3 regions of the Peribacillus sp. N1 genome follow, and region 1 is predicted to be linked to each of the others. Evidence: riboswitches for the same ligand, from Rfam matches in the RefSeq annotation. Region 1 holds a riboswitch; each other region holds the start of a gene.

Region 1 (8,403 bases):
AAATCCCTGTAAAGAAGACTTGAGGCACGATGACCAGCGGAATGAATTGTACCATTTGGAATTCAGATGTCGCGAAACTCGATAGCAATGTACCAAGCGATAATGCAACGAGCGCGACCAGTATATTCGTCAGTAAAACGAGCCAAATGGAGCCAACAAGGACGATATCCAATACATTGACAGCATATAGTACGACAATTATGGTTTGAACGAGAGCAAATAAGCCATATCCGATCACATAGCCCGCTACGATTTCGTATCTTTTAATCGGGGTGGCAAGCAGCCGTTCCAAAGTACCACTTGTACGCTCCTTCAAAAGCGCAATCCCCGCTATTAAAAATACAAAGAAGAAAACGAAAAAGCTGACGAGCATCGGACTGAAGGTATCAAAACCCTTTGTGTTGGCATCTCCGTAAACATATTTCTCCTCAATTGAAGGAGTGTTTTTTTCATTCCCTTGCAAGCCTTGCATCATTTGCATTTGAACGGCTTTTGCCCGGGTCGGTTCGTCGTTCAAAAGTGTGAGTTTCATTTTCCCATTTTCAACATCCAGCCAGCCATCCGTATTCTTTTCAATCATCTTTTCCTGTGAGAATTCCTCAGCAGCCGACACTTGAAAATCCGCTTTTTTCAATGCTTTAACGATCGTTTCATCACTGCCTGTAACAACGATTTTCAAATCACTTGCCTCTGTATCGAAAATAAAATACATGAGCGTTAAAATGAGCAATGGAGCCAGGAAAAATAAAGCGAGCGTCCTTCGATCCCGGCGCATCTGCTGGGTAATGCGAGTAACAAGAGAGGCAATTCTCATTTTAAGCCGCCTCCAATCCTTAAAAAAACATCATCAAGCGTTTCCGCGGCAAATTGAGTTTTTAAAGCTGCAGGGGTTCCTGCCGCGATGATTTCACCTTCACGCAGCATCGCCAGTTTATCGCATCGTTCCGCTTCATCCATCACATGCGTCGTGATGATGATCGTCTTATCATCTTCATTTCTTAAACGCTCAAGTTCCTCCCAAATCGATTGTTTCAGCAAAGGGTCTATTCCTACTGTCGGTTCATCCAAAATGAGAATCTCCGGATTTTGGATGAGTGCAACCGCCAGTGACAGACGGCGTTTCATTCCCCCGGAATAATGCGCAACCCGAACGTTCAAATCATTCGTCAGCTGTACGATTTCAGCTGCATATTGAATCCGTTTCCTTCGTTCCTTTTTCGAAAAACGGTATAGTTTCGCAAAAAATTCGAGGTTTTCAGCTGCCGTCAGTTCTGTATATAAAGCATCGGACTGTGCCATATAGCCGACATCCATTAACAGTGCTTCATTTGGCACTTCATGATCCAGAACCGTGACTTTACCCGCATCGGGCTTAATCAATCCGACAATCATTTTAATCAAGGTCGTCTTTCCGCATCCGGATGGACCTAACAAGCCAAAAATTCCGCCTTTTTCAATATTCAGGCTCAATGGCTGAATGACCTTCTTCTGCTGAAAACACTTAGCAATTCCATCAATGGAAATCGCCTTTTTCATTGCACACACATCCTCCCTCTTTAATTAACACGGTGTTGAGTGTATCATCATTTTAAGGTAGCATTCGGTCTAATACAATCAACACATTTGGAAAAATGTTTAGTGAAGGAGACATTCCATGGCATCGATTCATGAGGATATGGTACAAAAGACGAAAAAGCAGATACAACATCATTTTATTGCACTTGTTGAAGCAGAGGGGTTCTCACATGTATCCGTGAAGAAAATCGCAGAGCGCGCCAACATTAATCGGGGCACATTCTATTTGCATTACACAGATAAATATGAATTGATGGATCACTTACAACAGGAATTGTTACATGAACTTCAAACACGCATTACTGCCATTTTGCCGAAAGAGGCTTTTTTGGCTCTTCATCAACAGCAACTTTACCCGCCTTTCATAGAGATTTTTCAATTCATCAGTGAACATGCTCACGCATTAAGGGCCATTCTAGGTGATCAGGGCGACCCTTCTTTTGCGAAAAAAATAAAACGGGTTTTCGGTGAAGTACTGTTGGAGCGTTTGATCAGCCTGCATCCAGCAGCTAAAGATGAAGCATTCCGCATGTATATGCACGCCTTCCTGACATCGGCGATTTTAGGAGTGATACAGGAGTGGCTAGAGAACTGTGAAAAACAAACGGCGGAAGAAATGGCGAAAATCCATTTTCATATCTTGAACTTCATCAGCCAATTGCGCACATTCATCCAATGAACGATTCATCAAAGGCATGTTCCATCAACATGCCTTTAAATCGGATTACATCTTTTCCTTCGCTTCTACATCACTAACGGAATAATACCTGCTCTTGGAGGTCTTCATACTAAGCATCGACAACCATATGGATAAAGCTAACATGGTCAGGGAACCTGAAATCACCACAAACCGAATCGAAATGAAATGGGCAGAAACACCAACGATTGCGGTAGTAATGATGATCAATAAAGCTTCTAACAAGCCAAAAACACTTCCGACCCTGCCCATGATTTCCACCGGAATATTATTTTGATAAAAGGTTTGAAAGCCAGTGTTGGCAAAAGCCAATGAAAAGGCAATGATGAAAAATCCGATGGCGGCCAGTGAAAAGGAATTCGAAAAGGCAAAGATCATATAACCTATCGAGACAAATAAAGATCCAAGACCGATCATGTGCGAGATTTTCACTTTACTGATGAATACGGCATTGACTATGGCACCAGCAATGATGCCTGCCCCGGCGACGCTTACAAGGAATCCGTAATCGCTGTCCGTTAAAAGGAGCACGGCCTTAGCAAACGCAGCTTCTTGGGAATCGATGGCCGTTTCCATCACCACCATGCAGCTGAATAAGAAATAAATGAGCATGATATAGGAAGATTTCCGGCTGAAGTCCAGGACGATGCCCCAATCTTTTTTCATGATGGTCCAAGACAGGTAATGACTGGATTGTTCAAGGGGGTGATCCTTTTCAAGATTAGGCATCAATAGAGTGATGATTCCGGATAACAATAAGGCAGCCGCGTTAATATAAATCGCTAAAACGGGCGTACCGATCAAGAAAAGGATACCCGCTAGCGCCGGTCCAATCAAAAAAGCTCCAGAATCCATTAAGCTTCGTAATGAATTAAATCGTTTCCTCTGTTCAATGGGTATTAATTTTGTTATATATGACCTAGATGTTGTTCCGAACATGGCCCCTGCCATATTGATCACGAAGACAAGGGAATAAATGACCCAAATAGAAGAAGTCAATGGCAGCAAGGCTATGAATACCGTGCGAAATAGGTCAAGTGCCGCCATTAGATTCCGCTTATTTATCCGGTCGATCACGCTCCCTGCCCACACATTCGTAAAAATGGCAGCCATCGGTTTAACGATATAAAGTCCAGCTACCGCCAAGGCTGAACCAGTCATATCCAGAACGATTAAATTAAGGGCAATGAAATAAACCCAAGAACCAAAGTTGGAGATACCTATTCCGCACAAAAGAATGGAAGGGTATTTCCAGGATACTAATGCATTTCTTAATGTCATCGCTTCTCCCCCTTTGATCGTACAATATAAAACCCCGTCCCCAAGCAATCCGTCTCGGGACGGATACATCCCCAACAATCCTCGGCTGTTCTCGGAAAGTGGTATTTCATTTTACTTTTCTTTACGTCCACATTAAGCATTACTAAATTTTAACATTATCGGTTCAAAACTGTATATAACGCAAAAAAACTCATTATAATAAATGAGTTTCAAAGCAAAACAAGATATGGATTTTTCGCTCAGCGTTCCGGATAGAACACAGGGAATAAATAATTGAATACCGCTAATGAATGTTGGATGCAGTTGATTTACCTTAGGGAAAACAATTTTAAGAACGGATTCTTTTTCTTATCCGTTATCCTTAACTCATCCATGATGATTTGATCCTCATGATCGGCTATCCATTTCCTTAGTGCATCTTTATCCTGGCATTGTGTTAAATATGTCTGGCCACCCTTGCCTGTAGCATTAATAACATATCTATTGAACGTCTTCTCCATAATTGCCCGCCTTTTTAATAAAATGTCTTGAATCTTTAAATACAAATGCAATGCTTTTTTCTTTATCATTTACAAAAGAAACATAAAATATATGTTAGAGAATTTTGATTGGCATTGCATGTTCTGCTTGAAATTATTGAATAAAGTACATCGATGCCGGTTATCATAATTGGATTAATCGAACCTATCATAATGTGCTAACTAATATTTGTCAATACGTTTTCTAAATGTAAATAAAACGTAAATTTTCAGTTTTGTTAAAGAAATATTTTTTTACGATTTAGGGGTTTACAACTGCTAAATGATGGGAGTAGAATACGTTTATCAATTTAATGCATTTCGGCCAAAACTCATGGAAATTGAGTACGGAGGACCCAATCATTTGGGGTTAATTCTGCCTTGCAGAAGGGATGAGATCAGCTCTTTCGCCATCCTACCCGTCAGCTAACTTCGTCGGCTAAAGCGAAGGAGGTCATAAGACCGCCTATTTCGGGAGCTTTTTTTGCACGCTTTTTGTGGCAATACAGCTATTCGATGTTTTCGCAGGTCTTTTTATTATGCCTTTAAAAAGATTCGAAAAGCAGATTGATGATTAAAAGTCATACAGTAGGGATGATCATTTGAGAATGACAAAATTGGATCCGCCAAAAATACTTGTACTTGGCTTTGCCATCCTGATACTTATCGGGGCCTATTTATTGACCCTGCCGATTTCCACAGAAAATGGCCATGGTCTTTCTTTTCTGGATGCTTTATTCACCTCGACTTCCGCTACATGTGTAACAGGACTGGTCGTTGTGGATACGGGATCGACCTTCACCACTTTTGGTGAGTTGGTCATCTTAACACTGATTCAGGTAGGCGGCTTAGGGTTCATGACATTTGCGACATTTTTCTTTTTATTATTAGGCAAAAAGATTTCTTTAAAAGGCAGGTTAGTTCTGCAGGAGTCGTTAAATAATCTATCCATGGCGGGTGTAGTCAGATTAGTGAAACGGCTTTTAATTTTCACGGCCATCATTGAAGGCATGGGTGCACTTATTTTATCGATTCGCTTTTCTTTTGACATGCCAATCGTTAAAGCGGTCTATTACGGGGTTTTTCATTCCATATCGAATTTCAATAATGCCGGCTTCGATTTAATGGGGGAATTCAGGAGTTTGACCCCATATGTATCGGATCCATTCGTAACCCTTACCGTCGCCTTCCTCATCACGTTTGGAGGTATAGGTTTTATCGTAATGAATGAACTATATGAATATCGGAATACGCATCGTTTATCAGTACATACGAAGATCGTTCTGGCGACTAGCTTAACCCTTACGATTGCCGGAGCAATTTTAATCTTTCTATTCGAGTTCGGCAATGCCAAGACATTGCAGCCTTTATCTCTCATGGGTAAAACGCTGTCATCATTATTTCAATCGGTATCACCACGGACTGCAGGCTCCAACACGCTGAATATCCCTGATTTAACTCAGCCTACATTACTGCTCATCATTTTTCTGATGTTCGTTGGGGCATCACCCGGATCGACTGGCGGCGGGATTAAAACGACGACATTGGCGACGATTGCCGGAACGGTTTGGTCACAGATCAAAGGTAAGGGTGATGTGGTCTTGTTCCGCCACCGCATCGTGAGTGAAACTATTTTTAAAGCATTATCCGTCACATTCATTGGTGTATTCGTGGTTTCCATCATCTCCATTCTGCTGACCATCACTGAAAGCGGACCTGACTTTTTGATGATTTTGTTCGAAGCCACTTCAGCTTTCGCCACCGTGGGACTTTCAATGGGTTTGACCCCGGAATTATCACCGGTCGGCCGGATTCTCATCATTTTCACGATGTTTGCAGGACGTGTTGGTCCTTTGACTTTGGCCTTTGCTATCGCCATGAGGCGCAAGCCAGATCCATTCCGACGTCCAAAAGGGAAAATCATGATTGGTTAATAATGAATGAAGGAGCGTAAAAGATGGGAAAACGACAATACGCCGTGATAGGTTTAGGCAGATTTGGAACCAGTGTGGCCCATAGATTATATACGGCAGGCCAAGAGGTTTTGGGTATTGATGTGAACGAGGAAAGAGTCGAGAATGCGGAACTGAACGTTACCCATGCAGTCATGGCGGATACGACCGAAGAAGAGACATTGAAAGCAATCGGAATCCGTAATTTCGATTGTGTCATCGTAGCCATCGGAAATGACATGCAATCGAGCATTTTAACTACCTTGCTTTTAAAAGAGCTTGGGATCAAAAAGGTCATTGCCAAAGCACTTAATAAAAATCACGGTCAGGTGCTCACAAAAGTAGGTGCCGACTGGGTCATCTATCCTGAGAGGGATATGGGGGAACGGGTCGCGAATCAGCTTCTTTCCCCTAACATGCTGAACTATATAGAGCTCTCCAAAGAATACAATATCGAGGAAATCATCCTCCCCATGAGCATGAAGGGAAAAAGCCTCAGGGAGCTTGATTTACGGGCAAAATATAATATCAGCGTCATTGCCATCGTGAGTAATGGGGAAATTATCATAGCACCCTCACCGGATCAGGATATCCTTGAAAAAGATATGCTTTTAGTGGTTGGCAATAAAGAAGATCTAGCCTTCTTCGCCAATATTGAATAACTGGCAGGTGCCAGCTCTTTCTTTATTGAGCCCGATTCTTATTTTTGAATGCAAGCATTATACATACGAGAAGATCGCCATATGGAGGTCTTCTCGATGAAATTAATAACGAGTATTCCCATGCCCTGGATATGTATGTATTATTTTATCGTACTGATCGCTTGGGCAAGAGTGGACTTTATCGTCACTTTATCAAAAGGCAGTTGAAGCTTAACGGCAGTCATGGCTATTTCCGGCCGAAGTCCAGAAAGGGTTGTTTGAATTCCAATCAAATGTAAGGATTCAATCAATTGTGACAGCTGGTGGGCGGAAGCACTATCAATTGCATGAACGCCCGAGAGGTCAATGAATAGCCTGGTGACATTTTTTTCAGCGCACTTTTGTAAGGTGTTTTCAAGCAAGGACATGCCCCTCGCCGTATCAATATCGCCTATCAGGGGAAGTAACGCCGTATTATCTTTAAGCGAAATGATGGGAGTGCTCAATTCATCGATCGTTGCCTGTTGGGCTTTCATGATTTTATTGGCATACCTATGATTCGCTTCCGTAAACTTCTCCATCACTTCGCTGAACACCTTCACCACTATCCGATACCAGGAATTTATTTCCGCCTGCGTATAGTTTTCTCCTTGCAATCCCACAAACCGGTCAATATAATCCAGGTATTGCTCTTGCGTTCGAGAAAACTCCCTCAATATAAAATAGATGGGTGTGTTTAAATGCTGCTCATCCTGACCGATATCTTCAATCCACTCACCAAGCTGCTCAAAGAATTCCCTCTCCTCTGTATCAAAGACCTGAAAGAAACGTAAATGGAATTCATTATTTTGCTGCTTAAGTTTTTTAATCACATTGGGATCGGGTGAGCTGTAAACCCCCGCCTTATCGTTTTTATTCAATGTTGCGTACCATTCCTCAGTCAATTGTGCTGCCACACCCAATAAAAAGGAATATAATTCTTTATTTCTGTGCATAAACTCCTCCTAGTTTTTTATAAAAAGCAGTTGAATCTTACCCTGAAATCAGCATTGTCAGGGTATTGAAAAATTATCAACAAAGTAAGCATCGAAGAAAACCTCTTCCATACTTAAAAATTCTTATGATCTAAAAACCCAATGGCCCCTCTTTCCATATACCTTCCCAGCTGTTTTTGAAACCATACAACCACTGTTTTTCAAAAAAAAATTCAGTAAAACCTTCATCTACTATTCTGGTTTATCTATTGTTATAGTTTACCATTTTAAAATATTGTTAACAAATTATCCCTTTTCTTATAACAAAAAAAGGACCTGATTCCAGATCCTCCTTTTAACCCCCATTTTGACTTTATAATTACTTTTTCATAAATAAGGCCGTCCATAAACCTTGAACCCCAAAGGTTTGATCCGATTTTTCCATTTTCCTCATCTTCCGTATTTCCACCACTTCAAAATCCTTGAAGATCTTTCTGAGTTTTTCTTCCGTAAAACCTAATCCGCCTTTAAGGCTTCTTTGCCTATATACTTCCCAATCTGAAATATCGGCACCACCCAATATGCCGCCCTCGACAAAACAGGTAATCGAATACAATCCCTTAGGCCTTAACGCCTTTTTCACCGTGTCCAAATAATTGATCCTTCTATGTGGAGCAATATGGTGAAAACAACCTGAATCAAAGACGAAGTCATATTGCCCTTCCTCAATGTCCAAATCAAATATATTCCTTTGAATGAAGTTCA
Region 2 (8,403 bases), on a different contig from region 1:
ATCTTCATCATGCCTGAATTCTTATATAAGTGAATCGCCCTCTTGATTATCCGGAGAAACCCTTAAATGATATTCGGATACATTAAATCGCCCGAAAAAGTTTTCTGCATAGCGAACCAATTCCTTGCCAAGGCCTTTACTGCGGTATCCGGGAATAAGATAAAATAGATCTACATAGCCGATCTCAGTTCCTTCATACGCCCGAATTCGAAGTTCCATTTGCCCAATCGGTACTTGGTCCTTTTCAATGATCACCTGTCCCCCCGGGAATTTGCGGACCCTTTCTTCCATTCGTTGCAGATATGTATTTTCATCTCCAAAACCTGCCTCAGATCCAAAACTTACAACAAAGGAATCTTTCCTGAATTTAACGATAATATCTTTATCTTTGTCCGTATCAATGGTACGAAAGATCAACTTCATCCTCTCCTGTCATTTTAGTGAAATAGTTTTCAAGCAAAAAAAAAACATTTCACTTACGGTCTTCATGATATTTCATTATTTACTTTTCAAGCGTCTTATTTCATTTTCTCTGAAAGGATTTTTCCTTAATCCCTATAGGAATGGTCATAATATTAAATTAAAAACAAATGCAATATTGTTTGGTGAGTTCTAGTAATGGGGATTGGATTGGCACAAACAAATCTATTTAATTTTCGAGTCTAACTTTGCAGGGTAACCCTAAGTGAATGAATGTTCGAGAGGAATTTGTTTATTAAGCTCTAACTCAACTTTTTCCCAAGCATCCTTTTTCCCTTTCATTTACATTCCAATTATAATAGGTAAGTGGAATACATTTACATGATTATCCATTATAAAAATCATTGGAGGTATTGAAGATGAAAGTTGTTGCAATAGTGGGAAGTATCCGTAAAGAGTCTTACAACCTTAAGCTTGCCAAATATATTCAATCTAGATATCAAGATCGGTTCGATCTCGAAATATTGAACATTCGGGAATTACCTTTTTATGATCAAGATATTGAAAATGACCCTCCATCAGTTGTAAAAGAATTTAAAAGCAAAGTGGCCGAAGCAGATGCAGTTTTGTGGGTAACTCCTGAATACAACGGTACGATTCCAGGTGTATTGGGCAATGCAATCGATTGGTTATCACGTGTCGATAAAGTCTTAATCGGCAAACCATCATGGATCATGGGTGCTTCAATGGGGCAATTAGGAACGGTTAAAGCTCAATTGCATTTGCGTGAAATCTTATTCGCAATAGGCATCGCCTCCCCACTCCTTCCAGGGAATGAAGTATATGTTGGTGCAGTGCATGACAAAATCGATAACGAAGGCAGGCTTACACATGAGTCGACTGTCCAGTTTATCGATACGGTCGTGGATAATTTCATTAGCTGGTATAATCATCATACTCGTTAATGATTTAAAAAAGACTCCCAGCCGGTTTGAGCCTGCTGGGAGTCTTTTTGCATCATTAAACAAAATTCATCCTCTTCCCGCCTGGAATGCAGGGTATTTCGTCATTCCTCCGTCAGCGAATAGAGTGATGCCCGTTACATAACTGGACTCTGAAGATGCCAGCCATGCAGCAACCGCAGCAATTTCTTCAGGCTTTCCGATATACCCCATCGGAATCATGCTTTCAAGATCCTTTTTCTTTTCGGGATCTTCAAGCTTGTCGGCATTAATTGGCGTGGCGATGGCTCCAGGACCAATGCTGTTCACACGGATTCCCTTTGGTGCATATTCAAGTGCCAGTGTCTCCGTAAGCAGCTTCACCCCGCCCTTGCTTGCAGCATAATGAACGAATAAAGGCCAGGGAATCATCTCATGTACACTGGACATGTTTATAACATTCCCTTTAATGTCGTTCTCGACAAAATACTTGATAGCTTCACGGCAGCCCAAGAAATTTCCCGTTAAGTTGGTATTGATTACCCTATTCCAGTCGCTTAACGGCATCTCGTGAGACGGAACCGGATTTTCAATTCCTGCATTATTGATGAATATATCGAGTTTCCCGAAATTCTTTATCGCTGATTGAACAAGATTAATCACATCTTCTTCAACGGTGACATCGCCTTTTACTGCAATTGCTTCCCCGCCATTTGTTTTGATTTCCTCCATTACACTATCCGCTTCCTCTGATTTAGTGCGATAATTAACCACGACCTTTGCCTTTTCCTTGGCAAAGCGAATGGCCATCGCTTTCCCTAAACCAGTGGATGAACCGGTTATAACAACGACCTTACCTTCTAAATCTGTATACATTTAATCACCCTCCAATTAACTTTTTGCCATCCCGAGCATAATCCCAGCAATGATGATCAAGATAATTCCGATTATGATTCCAATTAGTTGGCGTTTCGTTTTCTTTTCACGTAAAATGATGATCCCGCCGAGAGTTGAGATGACAATGCCCATTTGCGAAAGGGAAAAACTAGTGGCCACTCCCACACGGGGCTGGGATATGAATAAAAACATATTCCCTGCAGCCCATATCAATCCCGGAATGATATTGCGAATCGTATATTTATTAAACGGTTTATGTTTAAAAGTCAATAACAGACCGCCTATTACCATCCCTATCGCTTGAGGGAACAATGCTGACCATCCATCAACATCGAAAAGACGGGCCACGACCACATAAACCAAATAACCGAATGTCGAGATGAGGAGAATAACAATTCCTTTCTTCAAGTTTCCCGATTTGCCCTCTTTTGATTCTTTATCCTCCAAGGAGGTCAAGACAATTCCTATAATAATGAAGACTAATGCCAAGACGCCTAAAATGATTGCTTTCATTGTAGACCATTCGTTAAAAACAATGACCCCGAATAAAGTCGTTGAAATGAGCTGCATTCCAGTAGATATCGGCATTGTTTTGGATACTCCCATTAAATCAATGCTCTTAAGCTGATTAGCTTGTCCAACGGCCCAAAACAATCCAGAGACAACCCCGACTCCAAACACGAGAAATGACAACTTAATATCGGCAAAAATATAAACACCTATTGAAAAAATCAATGCGCCAATGGTTGTACCCAATGTTTGACTATATGGCCCACCCCCGAGTTTCACATTAAATAAAACGATGCTTCCCCAGAATAGTGCCGGCAAGAGAGCTAATAATATATCCATATTCAACCCCCATATGTAAGTTCAAAGCTAATAAATTTCATTTTGTCTTCTTTTTAATATGTTCGCTTTATTTGAATTGACCCTTGGTAATTTTATGAAGTGTTTTTGCAAAAATAGTGTTCAACACAAAGAAAGCTTCCGATGCTAATAAATCGGGAGCGTTTAGTTGGAGAAAAGACAGCTGTACTGCTGTCTTTTTTTATAAGATTATAAAAAAAGCAAACCTTATGCAGGTTTGCTTCCAGTTATAGATATGGAACTTATTTCTTCAAATGATATGGCACTGTCGTAACAACCACATTCCTTTTATAAAGTAAGTAGGCGCGGATCAGTAAACTTGATTGGTTATGAAGTATATTGTGCCAGCCCTTCTTCGGAATGAATTGGGGGATGATCACCGTTACTTTATAATTGGATTCACTAGCCTTATGTTCAACTGTGTCCACAAATTTAGTTAGTGGCTGAATGATACTTCTATAATAAGAATTCAGTGTAACGAGTCTGACATCTGGCTGCCATTTTTCCCACTTTTCTTCGAATTTCTTTTCGTCTTCTCTTTCAAAAGCGACATAAACGGCAATGACCTGATGTGCAGATAGAGATTTTGCATAATTTAAAGAGTTCTCAACCACATGAGTTATACCTGCCACAGGTACGATAATGATATTCCCTTCAATTGGTAAGATCGGCTCGCATGTTGTAATCCTTAGTTGGTCACCAACTGCTTCATAATGCTTTTTAATTCGATGAAAAATTAAAATGATGATAGGTAAAAAAATCAACACAGGCCAAACCTGAGTAAATTTGGTTAAAAAGAATATCATCGTGACGATAAAGCTAATTATGGCACCAATTGAATTAATGGTTAATTTCATCATCCAGCCTTTTGGCTTTTCGCGAACCCATTTAACAATCATGCCAGTCTGGGACAACGTAAATGGAATGAATACCCCTACCGCATAAAGCGGAATGAGATTTTCTGTATGTCCTTCAAATGCGACTATCAAGATGATGGATGCAAGTCCCAGTATGATGATTCCATTGGAATACCCTAATCGGTCCCCTCTAATCGTAAACGCCCTTGGTATGAATTTATCCTTCGCCAGATTTACCGCAAGCAGAGGGAAAGCCGAATAGCCAGTATTGGCCGCAAGTATCAAGATCAAGGCAGTCGTACCTTGAATGAAGAAATACATGAAATTCCGTCCAAAGATCTCTTCAGCAATCTGGGAGACGACCGTTACCTCTGCGCTCGGAACAATGCTTAAATAATAGGCTAAGAATACGATTCCCGAAAATAATACAGCTAGCAAGGAACCCATCGCTATTAAAGTTTTCGCAGCATTATTCGGGGCTGGATCTTTAAAGTTCGGGATTGCATTGGAAATCGCTTCGACTCCTGTCAATGCGGAGCTTCCTGATGCAAATGCTCTTAGCAGGATGAATAAACTGATACCCGCTACCGGAGTCCCGATTGATGCGTGCAATTCCGGTGAAACTCCTCCCGTCAAAATCTTGTAAATTCCAACACCAATCAAGATGAACAATGCTAAAACGAATAGGTAAACCGGATAGGCCAAAACAGAGGCCGACTCCGTAACCCCCCGAAGGTTCAGGATTGTAAGTAGTATCACAAAAATGATGGCTATGACCACATTATATGAATGCAGGCCGGGAAAAGCGGACGTGATTGCATCCGTACCTGCAGAAACACTTACAGCTACAGTTAATATATAATCGACCAACAAGGATCCTCCGGCTATCAACCCTGGATTGACACCTAAATTGTTTTTTGAAACTACATATGCCCCCCCGCCATGCGGATAAGCGAAAATGATTTGTCTGTAGGACAAAATCAAAGCAGTTAACAGGATCAATACTCCGATCGCGATTGGGATGGAATACCAAAATGCTGCAGCACCGACCGTGATCAAGACGATTAATATTTGCTCCGGTCCATATGCAACCGAAGACAAAGCATCAGAAGATAATATCGCCAAAGCCTTTGTTTTGTTAAGCTTTTGTTCACCAAGTGCATTTGACTTTAAAGGTCTCCCAATCAAGAACCTCTTTATAGAAGATAACATCAAGATTTCACCACCATAGTTAATTTATAAGTTTATGTTACCCAGCTGTAGCAAAAAACTAGACGAAACACAAAAATGCCTACAAGTCATAGCTAAATAGACCTGTAGACATCAATTTTTTTGTCTAACAAGCTCCACCTTCCTTCTCATATAACGCTTACGAGGTTAGCTGTCGGATTCGGACCTAAGAGTAGCCCTACCTTTTTAAAAAGGATTCACCCCTTGGATTGTAAACAATCCCAATAACGGGTCCCCCGCACCATAAGGTTTAAGCGATTTAGAAATATGAAACTGTTGATTATCATACTCCCGTGAAATGGAAATGTAAATGAAAATTTTGCTCAAAAATAAATAATTCTTTGTAAGTGAGGTTTTGTTCTTGGCTTATATAACATAAGTCATGCAATGACATGATTCGAAGGTAGGAAAGGAGGTAAGTAAAGGTCAAAATCCAGGGGCCAATGAACATAAGGTGGTCCGAAAAGGAAAAAAATCACCTTCATGAAGAATGCGATGAATTAACCAGATCTGCCCCAGCTCGGATCGTCATTAAAAGGGTAAACTTGCATTAAATATCAAATTCCGCTTTTATTCCCGTCCAATAGGGGCACTATTCCACTGATTCACCTAATTAGTTCCTTCCTTCTTGAATTGGTCTCAAATTGCTTTTTTTAAAGACAAAGTATTTCTGGCCAATATAGTTAAGCACGGTATAAAAGATTGTTCCTATGAGAACAGCCAAATTTTGTTGTATGGATAAATGGACGGATCCTTCCAGTGATTCCGCAATGGCTTGGCCTATAGAATAAGCGGCGGAATAACAAATCAGGATGACGCATAAGAAACGGGCAACTCCTCGCCGCCATTCTATATCACTTTTAAAGGTAAAAGTCCTGTTCAAAAGAAAACTCGTTACAGCTCCCGTTCCATTGCCGAAAAAGGTGGAGACCCAGTATGATAATTCAAGAACATTCATAAGAAAAAGCATGATGGAAAGTCCAACCGCTGTATTGACTATTCCAACCAATAAAAAGCGGATAAAGGAGTTAGTGTGTTTTAGATAGTTTCTCAATACTGTTCCGTTCATTGTCTAGTTGCTCCCGTTTTTTTAAATCGAGCGGATTAAATAAATCAAGATCAACAATATATTTAGGCCGGCGTTTGGATTCATTATAGATTTTTCCGATATATTCCCCAATCAAGCCGACAGCAATCAACTGCAGTCCGCCGATCAACCATATGGAGGTGATTAATGAGGTCCAACCAGTTTCGGTCTGACCATAAAACTTTAACCATAAAAAGTAAGACCCAAAGAGTAAGCTAATGAAAAAGGAAAGACATCCTAGCCATAATACAAGCCGGATCGGTGTAACTGAAAAGGAAGTAATGCCATCAAGCGCAAAAGCAACCATCTTCTTAAATGGATATTTCGTTTCCCCAGCCAATCTTTCTTTTCGGTCATAATAAACAGAGTCCGTCTTAAACCCAATGAGCGGGACAATCCCCCTTAAAAAGAGATTCGTTTCATCAAATCGTTCCAACTCCGCGATCGCCCTTCTGCTCATCAGCCTGAAATCGGCATGATTATAGACAAGGTTAACCCCCATCTTGTTCATCAATTTATAAAAACCAGTTGCAGATGTCCGTTTAAAAAATGAATCAAGGTCCCTTTTCTGGCGGACACCATATACGATTTCACATCCTTCCTTGAATTTCCGAATGAATTCAGGGATGACTTGAATATCATCCTGTAAATCTGCATCAATGGAAATCACACAATCCGAGGCTTCCTTGGCTGTAAACAATCCTGCCAGGAGTGCATTTTGATGTCCTGCATTCCGGGAAAGCTTTAGCCCGCGAACCAATTCATTATTGATCGTTTCCTTATAAATGATTTTCCAAGTTTGATCTTTGCTTCCATCATCAACCAGCAGGACTTTACTTTGACCAGAAACAACGTTTTCTTCGACTAATCCCCTCATCAATCCACAAAGCTGGGAAATGGTATCCTGCAAAACGCTTTCTTCGTTATAACAAGGTACAACAATCGTTACTATCGGTGAATTCATTCTATTCCCCCCCTTTTCACATGACTCTGTATAAATGAATTTTCCATTTGCTGCCTTTCTTTGTGAAAACCCTATCTAGCACCAATCCGTTCTCCTTCGCGTTGTTGATTGGGATGGCAGAAAATATATATTTGCCACCTAATCCTTTAAAGGCATCCATATTAAGATCCAAATTTTCCAGCTCTTTCTTCGAGCCTTTCTTGAACATATAATGCTTCCCAAGCTCATCGGTAAATAGGTAACAACGTCCTCCCCATTCATCAAAGTAGATTCTGATGTTTTTATTCTTAGCCAATTCGTTTTCAATTATTTGACGAAATTGATGTTTGTAAGAAAGCGGATAGAAATTGTTATAGCTATCGAGCGTGTAAAATCCATTAAATTGTGCGATTGCAGGATGCAGCCCAATGCTAGCAACACGATACTCTTCCTGTGGAAGGTCGATATGATCTTTTATTTCCTGGAAAAGGCTTTCTGAATAGAACTCTTTAAAAGATGGTTTTTTATTGTAAGTGATTTCTTCATTGAAGCCCATTAAGATCATAATTTGGACGGCGATGAAAATGGAAAGGGTTTTCTTAGCATAATCGCTGTGTTCCCAAATGATTTTTATCGCGAGGGCAAAGCCCAAATAAATCACCATCGGCCTTAAAAAGTGAAATCTGGCAAAATTAAAGGTATCCAGGGTGTGAAACCTTTCCGTCAAAGGAACCCAGCCTTTATAAAACCAGAATGCGTACCATGCTGAGAGTATAAAGTTCAAGCCGAATAAAAATACATATACCTTTTCCTGTCGCCACAGTTTTTTGGTCAGAATGATATAAAGGGCAAAGACTGTAATCGGCAGGATGATAAGCGCATGTACAGTCATGACATGCGTGTGTCCAAGAACGAAATTTTTGAAAGTGAGCTTGATGACCCAATCAAGCGGCAGCCTTGCGTGAAAATATTCATCTCTGCTATTTGGCTCCGAATCAAAAATGAATGAAGACACCAAACGATACTCCACCAAACCAAAAATGAAGGTCATATACACGATCGAAAGAAGAAACGTTATATTCCACCCTTTTCTCCTGATCACATCCGTTAACCAAAGAAAGCCCATTGCAACAAGGAAAAAGAAAAAACCAAGCACGATGC
Region 3 (8,403 bases), on a different contig from region 1:
TACTTAACATGCCGAAAGGAAAAAACGAGCCCCTCTGCCAGGATATGAGCCAAGGAAGAAATGATTTCTGCCGGAATCGCCGTCAGCTCTCTTTTCTTTCTGATTCCAAGCCAAGTCCTCTCTACTTTTAAAAGCTCCAGCTTTAGCGGAATCAGGCTTCCTAACATCATATAATATGTCGAAAGAGAACGAAAATAAATTTTATTGAACCAGCCATCATCCTGGGCAAGGTACACAAATTGATTATTCAATTTACGGAAAAATGGAGGATCCAGATGAGTTTTTGCATGCCCTAAATATAATAGTTCCGCTATTTCCCTTCCATCCAATTCATCCAACCCTTCTCTTTCTTCAAAATCGATCCAACAGAAATCTCCATATGCCCGGACATTTTCTTTAACGAGCTTCGCAATATCTTCAGATGAAGCACTCTCTAGCAGGACATTCAAATTGTATTCCCCGCCATTGAATTCATGTTTCAATAATAAGATGGAATCCAACGTATATGGCAGCGAATAGACGAATTCACGAAAATTGAGTCCATTAAAAAGGACAAACCGTTCAGAAGCCTGCATATACATATATAAGATATCATTGCTATCATTCTTCATAACCTGACCCCCTCCGAGCTCTTAATCAATAATATTATTTTACCAAACTTTTGGGTTTTCACGTAAGTTATATAACCCCCAATATAAATCATCATCAGCACCATGTGAATAACGCGAAACATGTACTCCATATTAACCCAAATGTTAAGGGACACACTCGACTAGCTCAAAGTATCCATATTATAGTAAGAATGAAGGATTGGAGGATTAAATCATGGATAAAATTGAAAAAGGTTTTATCATTAATTCTTTTCATGGAGCCGTTTCCGTCTATGCTGATGCAACTAAAAAAATAGGTCTGTGGCAATCAGAGAAATATGCATTCGAAAAATATTTAAATCGGGAAGATGCAATCCTTGATATCGGTTGCGGTACAGGAAGGACCACCTTCGCACTATATAAAAAAGGATTTCAAAATCTAACGGGAATCGACCTGACTCCTGCCATGCTTTATGAAGCCGAAAAAATAGCGCATGAATATAACCTGGACATATCCTTTATCCTTGGCGATGCAACCGACCTCCCTTTCAACGACTCATCATTCGATAAATCAATCTTCGCTTTTAATGGTTTAATGCAAATTCCCCAGCGAAAAAAACGCACATTGGCTTTAAAAGAAATCAACCGTATTTTAAAACCTGAAGGGCTCTTCATTTTCACAACACATGACCGTGATAAAAACGAAAATTACCTGAACTTCTGGGAGCAAGAGGAAATGATTTGGTGTGTTGGTAAACAAGATGAGAGGCTTTATGAATTCGGGGATATTCTCACATCCGGAAAGACGCTTCAAGAAGATACTTACCTCCATATCCCAACTAAACTTGAAGTACTTGAGTGCCTGGAAGAAGCACGGTTCAAAGTCATCGAAAGCTTTTATCGAAGTGAATTATTCCATGAAAACGATGATGTCATCACTTTCTCTTCCGATTGCCGCTTCTGGATCGTCCAAAAGTAAGGAAGCGCTTTTTAATTCAAAAAAATCCAGAGTGACATTTCACTCTGGATTTTTTGTATTAAGAAACTTGTTCTAGTTCTTTTTTGGAAGGAGGGTTGAATTGACCTTCCCATTTAGAGATAACGATTGCCGCAAGTGAATTACCGATAACATTTACTACTGTACGTCCCATATCAAGAATACGGTCGATACCGGCAATGAATGCTAGACCTTCAATAGGAATACCGACAGTTCCCAATGTCGCTAAAAGAACTACGAAAGATACACCTGGTACACCAGCAATCCCCTTGGATGTGATCATTAACACTAGCATCAGCGTAATTTGCTCATACATGCTTAAATCGATTCCGTACATTTGAGCGATGAAGATAGCTGCTAACGCTTGGTATAATGTAGAACCATCAAGGTTAAAGGAGTATCCAGTCGGAATAACAAATGTAGCAATATGTTTCGGACATCCCGCTTTCTCCATTTTTTCCATGATTTTCGGAAGAACCGCTTCAGAACTTGCAGTAGAGAAAGCAAGAATCAATTCTTCTTTTAGAAGTTTAATCAAAGTAAAGATATTGAATCCTACAAATTTTGCAATAAGACCCAGAATGACAATTACAAAGAAGATCATTGTTCCGTAAACAGAAAGCGCTAACTTTCCTAACGGAATTAAAGATTCCAAACCGAACTTGGAGATAGTCACACCGATTAGTGCAAATACACCGATAGGAGCGAATTTCATGACCATGTTAGTTAGGTAGAACATTCCTTCAGCTACACCTTGGAAGAAACGGAATACTGGTTTACCCTTTTCACCGATGGCCGCAATACTTAGTCCAAACAACACGGAGAAGAAAATGATCGCTAGCATATCGCCTTCTACCATGGCTTTAACTGGATTGGATGGCACGATGTGTACAAGTGTATCTACGAACGATTCATGCTGCTTAGTTTCTGCTGTATCAACATATGTGGAGATATCAGTTTGTTCCAGGTTATTCATATTCACACCAGCACCAGGCTGGATGATATTCGCTGAAATTAAACCAACAGCAATCGCTATCATAGTTACGACAACAAAGTATGATAATGATTTAGCACCTAGTTTTCCTACCGCTTTCAAGTCACCTACACCGGCAACTGCAACGATAAGGCTGGATACGATGATCGGCACTACGATCATTTTAATCATTCGTAGGAAAATGTCCCCGAATGGCTGTAAAAAGCTTTGGGCCGACTCATTACCATAAAAAATGGCACCAACGATAATCCCTAGAATTAAACCAATGAAAATTTGGCTAGCTAAACTTAATTTGAATTTCTTCATTTACTTTCCTCACCTTCCATAAAGTCTTTGATGCAAAAACATTTTGTCTCGGTAAGGGAAACAAGATACTAATAAAAAGAAAGTAATTTTTCTTTTTTTGAAAAACTCTGTCTTTACGCCGAAAAAAAAGACACTTCATGTGTCAATTTCTTATTGGCGTGAATATTCACACATGTTCCCTTAAAGACGCTGACGAGGTTAGCTGTCGGGTTAGGAATTGGAAACACAAATGCCCTTTCATTTCTGAATTCACCCCTAGCGGATAAAATCCACAAAAATGGGTCCCCCGTTCTTGGAATAAGATTAAGCGAGTTAACTTATAATAAAATATTATACTAAAAATGATAATCTGTAAATATTTATTCGCATTAGTTCTAGAAAAAATCTTTAAATATGTCTGAATATTCTGCATTAGAGACTATTGTATCTATAATTACTCTTCCCGTTTTTTAATCATATAAGTTATATTGATATATAATTAATAACTAATTTGACATCACCTCTCTTGATGAAAGAAGCGGTTATTTTTCCAATACGCCAAGTAACAGATATCTTACTTTTTCCCTAGAGGTGAATTTTTTATAAGTTGCTGCCTTCACTTTTCCAAATTGGATTGGGGTAATGAAATAAGAATGGTTCTTCGACACATCCGGCTCCATTAGAATGACGTCACCTACCGACGGTCCGTTTATGATTTCTTGCTTCCCTTCAGCCTTAAGCCCTTTTGTAATGTAATGTTTATCCACATAGCCATTTTTAGTCAATTTGTAAATATAAGGCTGTTTATGGTTTTTTATGGCTTCTATAGGAATGGAGGGTACACCGGCTTTCTCATTGGTTATTACAGTAAGATTCACTTTGGATCCCACCAACAAAGCTTCCGTTTCTTCACCTTCCGGTTCGATTAGTGCCTGAAATGGAAATCTGTTATCCTTTTTTAATGACGGCTCTTCAGCGGGATAGGAATGGATGCGACCTATCGTCCCTTTCAATGCCTTTTTTGAATCAGAGGAACTTGCTTTTATAGTCATGCCCACTTCAGCCTTTTTCATTTCCTCTTCAGAGAAATCCCCTTCAATTGCCATATTTGTTGAAACGATGGATATAATGGGATTATTCAGGTTTTTATTGATATTTTTAACTACACCATCAGCCTCACTCGTTGACACGATCGCACTGGACTGCTCCTCAATTGAAGTTATTTTAGCTTCAAGCATTTTCACTTTTTCATTCAAGCTGTTTTTTTCCAGTTCCTGCTTGTACATTTCTTGCTCAATGTTACTTTTAATAAGATCTGAGGAACTTGTTGTTATATCAATTTTCAAGTTTTTTTCCACCGATTCATCAATGGCTGCTTTTTCAGGATTGCTGGTCATGGTCCCTTGATAGGACCTCAACTTCCCTATGTATTCCTCAATACCTGCAATTTCTCCCTTAACTGCCGTTTTCTCCGCTTCCAAGTTCGCTTTAAGAGCATCAAGTTCGGTCGTCGTATACTCAAACAACGAGGAGCCAGCCGTAATCTCATCGCCTTCTTTAACAAGGAATTTCTTAAAATCATTTTTCTTGGTGTCAAAATAGATATCATACTCTTCTACAGGTTTAATTACCCCATTTGTTTGAATAGTATCCGTAATTGTATCTTTTTTTACCTTAGTCCAGTTTTCAACGAAAACAGTTCGTTCCACTTTGCTTTCTTTTTTTTCAATAAGGTATAAGTTAACGGTTATTAAGACTATCGACGCAATGGAGACCGCTGTAATTTTCCATTTCCCGCTCATTCATTTCACCCGCCTTATACAAATACGCCTACTTGGATGTATGCTAAAAAGGCTTTAACAAACCATGTGGCCAGATAGAATAGAACAATCATTAAAAGGACCAAATTACTATTTCGTTCTGAAAACTCCTTTAAATAAAAATATTGCAGAGCAATAATAAGAAATTGAAAAATGGTGATTCCGCTGAAAAAGTGAATGAAATAATCACTTCTGAGAAAATACTGACTGATGATCCCCAATGAAAAAGGATTGGCATCGCTGCCTATATCCATTAATACGAATAGAGGAATCAGTAATATTTTTTCCACTAATTGCAAAACAAAAAGAATCATTTGAACGATGACTAATTTTATATATGGGATATCAGTAACGATCCAAAAGAATAGAGCTGATAAAAATATGTATATGGAAGGGTCGATTATGCCTGTTATTATGTTGCCGCTCAAAATCAGCAGCTTTGCTGCTTCGAATTCATCGGCACTCATTTTCGTGATTTCTTTGGAGAATGATTCTGAACCAATGCCAAAATATCCCCCGATGGCGAATACTATAAGACTAAGAAAATATAAAAATAGTAATTTCAATCCAAGCTTTGTGACTGCCTCTGCATTTTGAAGCTGATGACGACTCCGATGAGGCTCTAAAATGCCCTTTAACAATCTGACCTGGTACACCATATGTGGTCCTCCTGCAAAAATTGATATATCTTCATATATTTTATCTTATTTTGGAAACAATTGCAGAAATAAGGAATGAATATACAAAAAAAACACATAATCATTCCCATTCATATTTAATCCCATCATACTAATTTGGAGTTAATACTGACAAATGTCGGGCAAGGACTTTAATGCGTGCAGGAGTTCGTCTATAGTTCTCTCCATCCATATCCACATCAAGCGGCCTCTTGGTTTCAATGGTCAGAGTATCGGCATTTAAATAAGTCACCCCAGAGTCAGAGATCATATTTTGTGTCCATGAACGCTTCATCGCTATTATTTCTAAAAATGCACCAAGGCTTGCATTTTCCAAGATGGCAACGCCGAAGAGTCCATCATCTGGACTAATCATGGGAAAGGGCAATAAATTGGTGCAGATAAAACAACCATTCAAAACCAAAATCATAACCGCTTCCCCTTCGATAACATTCCCATCATATTTTAGCTTATAGGAAAAGGGAGCATTCTCGCCAATTATCCTTATAGCACTTAATAAATATCCTATCTTACCAAACCTGCTTTTTTCCTGCTCATCAATATTGCTTGATGCATCTGAAATAAGCCCTACTCCCCAAAAATTAGAAAAATAATCGTTGTTGGCCTGCCCAATATCAATTGAACGAACTTTGCCATTCACTAATGCTTCCGCAGCTTGACGAACATTTTGAGGAATCTTTAATGTTCTGGAGAAGTCATTGCAAGTCCCTCCAGGTAAAACCCCAAACAGGGGCCGCCTCGGAAGCGGCGAAAGGCCATTTACACACTCATGCACCGTTCCATCTCCTCCTAATACGAAAACTACATCCATGTCTTCACAATATTCCAAGCAAAAACGGCATGCATCGCCCTTTTCCCTCGTTTGCAGAATGAGAAATTCATCAATATGTGGAGCTATTATCGGAAGACAACCCTCAAGATTCCTTTCGAGTTTATCATTACCGGCATTTTCATTATAAATCAGCATTCCCTTTTTCCATCGCATGATTTTTGCCCCCATATTATTGAAAGAATTGTCTTCTTCCCATCAATTTTACCTTTTCCTAAACCCCCGCTTTTGAAACTCATTAAGATCAAATGAAAAAAAGAGGCTATACGCCCCTTTCGGTAAAGCTTTCATATACTTGTCAAATAATCCTTCATCATCAAGATAAGCTTTGAAGACAAGGGACTCCTTTTTTCATTTTTTTCCAAAAATAACAAAAGACTTTCCAAGATGATCGGGCTTGGACTAGCTTTTGAAAATTCCTCCTGGATTGCCTTTAAAGCTTCCATATTTTTACGTGTATCCATTCCCTCTTCTTTACGTGTTTCCACTTCCAGCATCCTGACGATGATCGAATGGATTTCTTCTTTTGGGCTCATATCCCGCATCGAGCATCCCGGTAGGGGAAATTGTTTCAACAATGGATCTTCCATGTTCTGCAGGCTTGCGATAATTGAATCCATCCGGTTCAATATGAAGCTAGGTAATAATTCCACATCAAAAGCATTTTGTTTCCTGATCAATATTCCGATATATCCTTTGAAAAGGGAGTCCAAAATTATGGTGCAATCCGGCAAAAGATCAGCTGAAAGTCCCGGGTATAACTCAATGATTTTACGCTTGAACCAAATCAAACCCTCTTCATGGATATAATGTAAAAATTTATCTAGTTCTTTGCTGATATGAAGCATTTGTTCCTGCATCATCATTTGAATCAAATTGGTATTTCCCGTCATATGCTCAATGTGAACTGTGATTTGCCTCATGAACTTGTCTTTACTGGACAATGAAGCATCCAGTTCAAGATCAAGCAATGAGTCCGTCAACGCTTCATAATAAAATTTAAAAATGGAGACCAGTAATTCTTCCTTCGATTTAAAATGATTATAAAAAGACCCCTTTGCTATCCCACACTTTTCAGCAATTTCCTGAACGGAAGTGGCATGATAGCCTTTCTCCGCGAAAAGCTCTACAGATTTATCTATGATCATCTTATTTTTTTCTTTCATCAAATTCATCCTATCTCTTAAAATTATCCTTTGGTGACCGATGGGTCACATCTCCCAAATTGTATCCCAAAACCCTTGAAATCACAACGTTAACACTAGCGGATATTATCTGTTGCAATCATAATCCATATACTATATATTTGAGTCTATGACCGAATAGTCACAATTTTATGTATGGAGGGTACAAGCTTGAATTCAATAATTAAGTTTTCATTAAAGAATAAATTGGCAATCTGGTTGCTTACGATCATCATCGTTGCAGCTGGTTTATACTCAGGTTTAAACATGAAACAAGAAACCATTCCAAGCATCTCGACTCCTTTAATAAGCATCTCCACTGTATATCCTGGAGCTGCACCTGAAGAAGTAGCAGATAAACTTACGGACCAGATTGAGCAGAAAGTAACAAATTTGCCAGGAGTCGAATTAGTCAGTTCTTCGTCCATGGCTAATGCCTCTTCCGTCCAGTTACAATATGATTATGATACGGATATGGACGACGCTGTAAAAGAAGTGAAAGAAGCTTTAGAGAAATTAGAACTGCCTGAGGGAGTGGATGCCCCAAACGTCTCTAAATTAGAATTAAACGCTTTTCCTGTCGTCGCACTCAGTGTAACAGATAAGGGTTCTGATTTACCAGCTCTTACAAAAAACGTCGAAGAGGTGTTGGTGCCTAAACTTGAAGGGATTGACGGCGTGACATCCGTATCAATTTCCGGACAACAAGTAAATGAAGGCAGCCTTGTATTCGACGAGGAAAAGATGGCTCAATACGGGCTCGATGAAGATACCGTAAAGAAGGTTATCCAGGCCGCAAACGTAAACATGCCGCTTGGCATATATAACTTTGATGATAAAGAAAAAACGATCGTTGTGGATGGAAACATCTCCACATTAAAAGACCTCAAAAATATAAAGATACCTTTAACCGGCGGCTCTCAAACAGGAACGCCGGCACAAACCGGACCGGAAACCAATCAATCAACTCCTGACATGGCAACAGGTCCTGCCCAAATGCAAAATG

What was found. Region 1 has a riboswitch for cyclic di-AMP ahead of ACYP5M_RS17380 (TrkH family potassium uptake protein). Riboswitches for the same ligand answer to the same signal wherever they lie in the genome.
Region 2: it holds a riboswitch for cyclic di-AMP, as region 1 does, so the genes downstream of both, ACYP5M_RS12765 (APC family permease) here and ACYP5M_RS17380 (TrkH family potassium uptake protein) in region 1, are expected to answer to the same signal.
Region 3: it holds a riboswitch for cyclic di-AMP, as region 1 does, so the genes downstream of both, ACYP5M_RS26130 (cation:dicarboxylate symporter family transporter) here and ACYP5M_RS17380 (TrkH family potassium uptake protein) in region 1, are expected to answer to the same signal.

What each region holds. Positions count from the first base shown of each region.
Region 1 is NZ_BAAHZO010000004.1:316,909-325,311, reverse strand. Features, by position in the region: gene ACYP5M_RS17405 (ABC transporter permease) at 1-814, opposite strand, end outside; gene ACYP5M_RS17400 (ABC transporter ATP-binding protein) at 811-1,536, opposite strand; gene ACYP5M_RS17395 (TetR/AcrR family transcriptional regulator) at 1,655-2,254, shown strand; gene ACYP5M_RS17390 (MFS transporter) at 2,300-3,553, opposite strand; gene ACYP5M_RS17385 (hypothetical protein) at 3,862-4,053, opposite strand; cyclic di-AMP (ydaO/yuaA leader) riboswitch at 4,385-4,527, shown strand; gene ACYP5M_RS17380 (TrkH family potassium uptake protein) at 4,680-6,005, shown strand; gene ACYP5M_RS17375 (potassium channel family protein) at 6,029-6,685, shown strand; gene ACYP5M_RS17370 (STAS domain-containing protein) at 6,826-7,659, opposite strand; gene ACYP5M_RS17365 (class I SAM-dependent methyltransferase) at 8,018-8,403, opposite strand, start outside.
Region 2 is NZ_BAAHZO010000002.1:870,333-878,735, forward strand. Features, by position in the region: gene ACYP5M_RS12745 (GNAT family N-acetyltransferase) at 22-417, opposite strand; gene ACYP5M_RS12750 (NADPH-dependent FMN reductase) at 840-1,385, shown strand; gene ACYP5M_RS12755 (SDR family oxidoreductase) at 1,452-2,237, opposite strand; gene ACYP5M_RS12760 (RhaT/GlcU family sugar-proton symporter) at 2,253-3,107, opposite strand; gene ACYP5M_RS12765 (APC family permease) at 3,368-5,194, opposite strand; cyclic di-AMP (ydaO/yuaA leader) riboswitch at 5,333-5,479, opposite strand; gene ACYP5M_RS12770 (GtrA family protein) at 5,826-6,281, opposite strand; gene ACYP5M_RS12775 (glycosyltransferase family 2 protein) at 6,241-7,263, opposite strand; gene ACYP5M_RS12780 (DUF6044 family protein) at 7,280-8,403, opposite strand, start outside.
Region 3 is NZ_BAAHZO010000014.1:3,679-12,081, reverse strand. Features, by position in the region: gene ACYP5M_RS26140 (hypothetical protein) at 1-611, opposite strand, end outside; gene ACYP5M_RS26135 (class I SAM-dependent methyltransferase) at 826-1,569, shown strand; gene ACYP5M_RS26130 (cation:dicarboxylate symporter family transporter) at 1,628-2,887, opposite strand; cyclic di-AMP (ydaO/yuaA leader) riboswitch at 3,060-3,207, opposite strand; gene ACYP5M_RS26125 (efflux RND transporter periplasmic adaptor subunit) at 3,409-4,668, opposite strand; gene ACYP5M_RS26120 (hypothetical protein) at 4,683-5,345, opposite strand; gene ACYP5M_RS26115 (diacylglycerol/lipid kinase family protein) at 5,476-6,369, opposite strand; gene ACYP5M_RS26110 (TetR/AcrR family transcriptional regulator) at 6,501-7,379, opposite strand; gene ACYP5M_RS26105 (efflux RND transporter permease subunit) at 7,569-8,403, shown strand, end outside.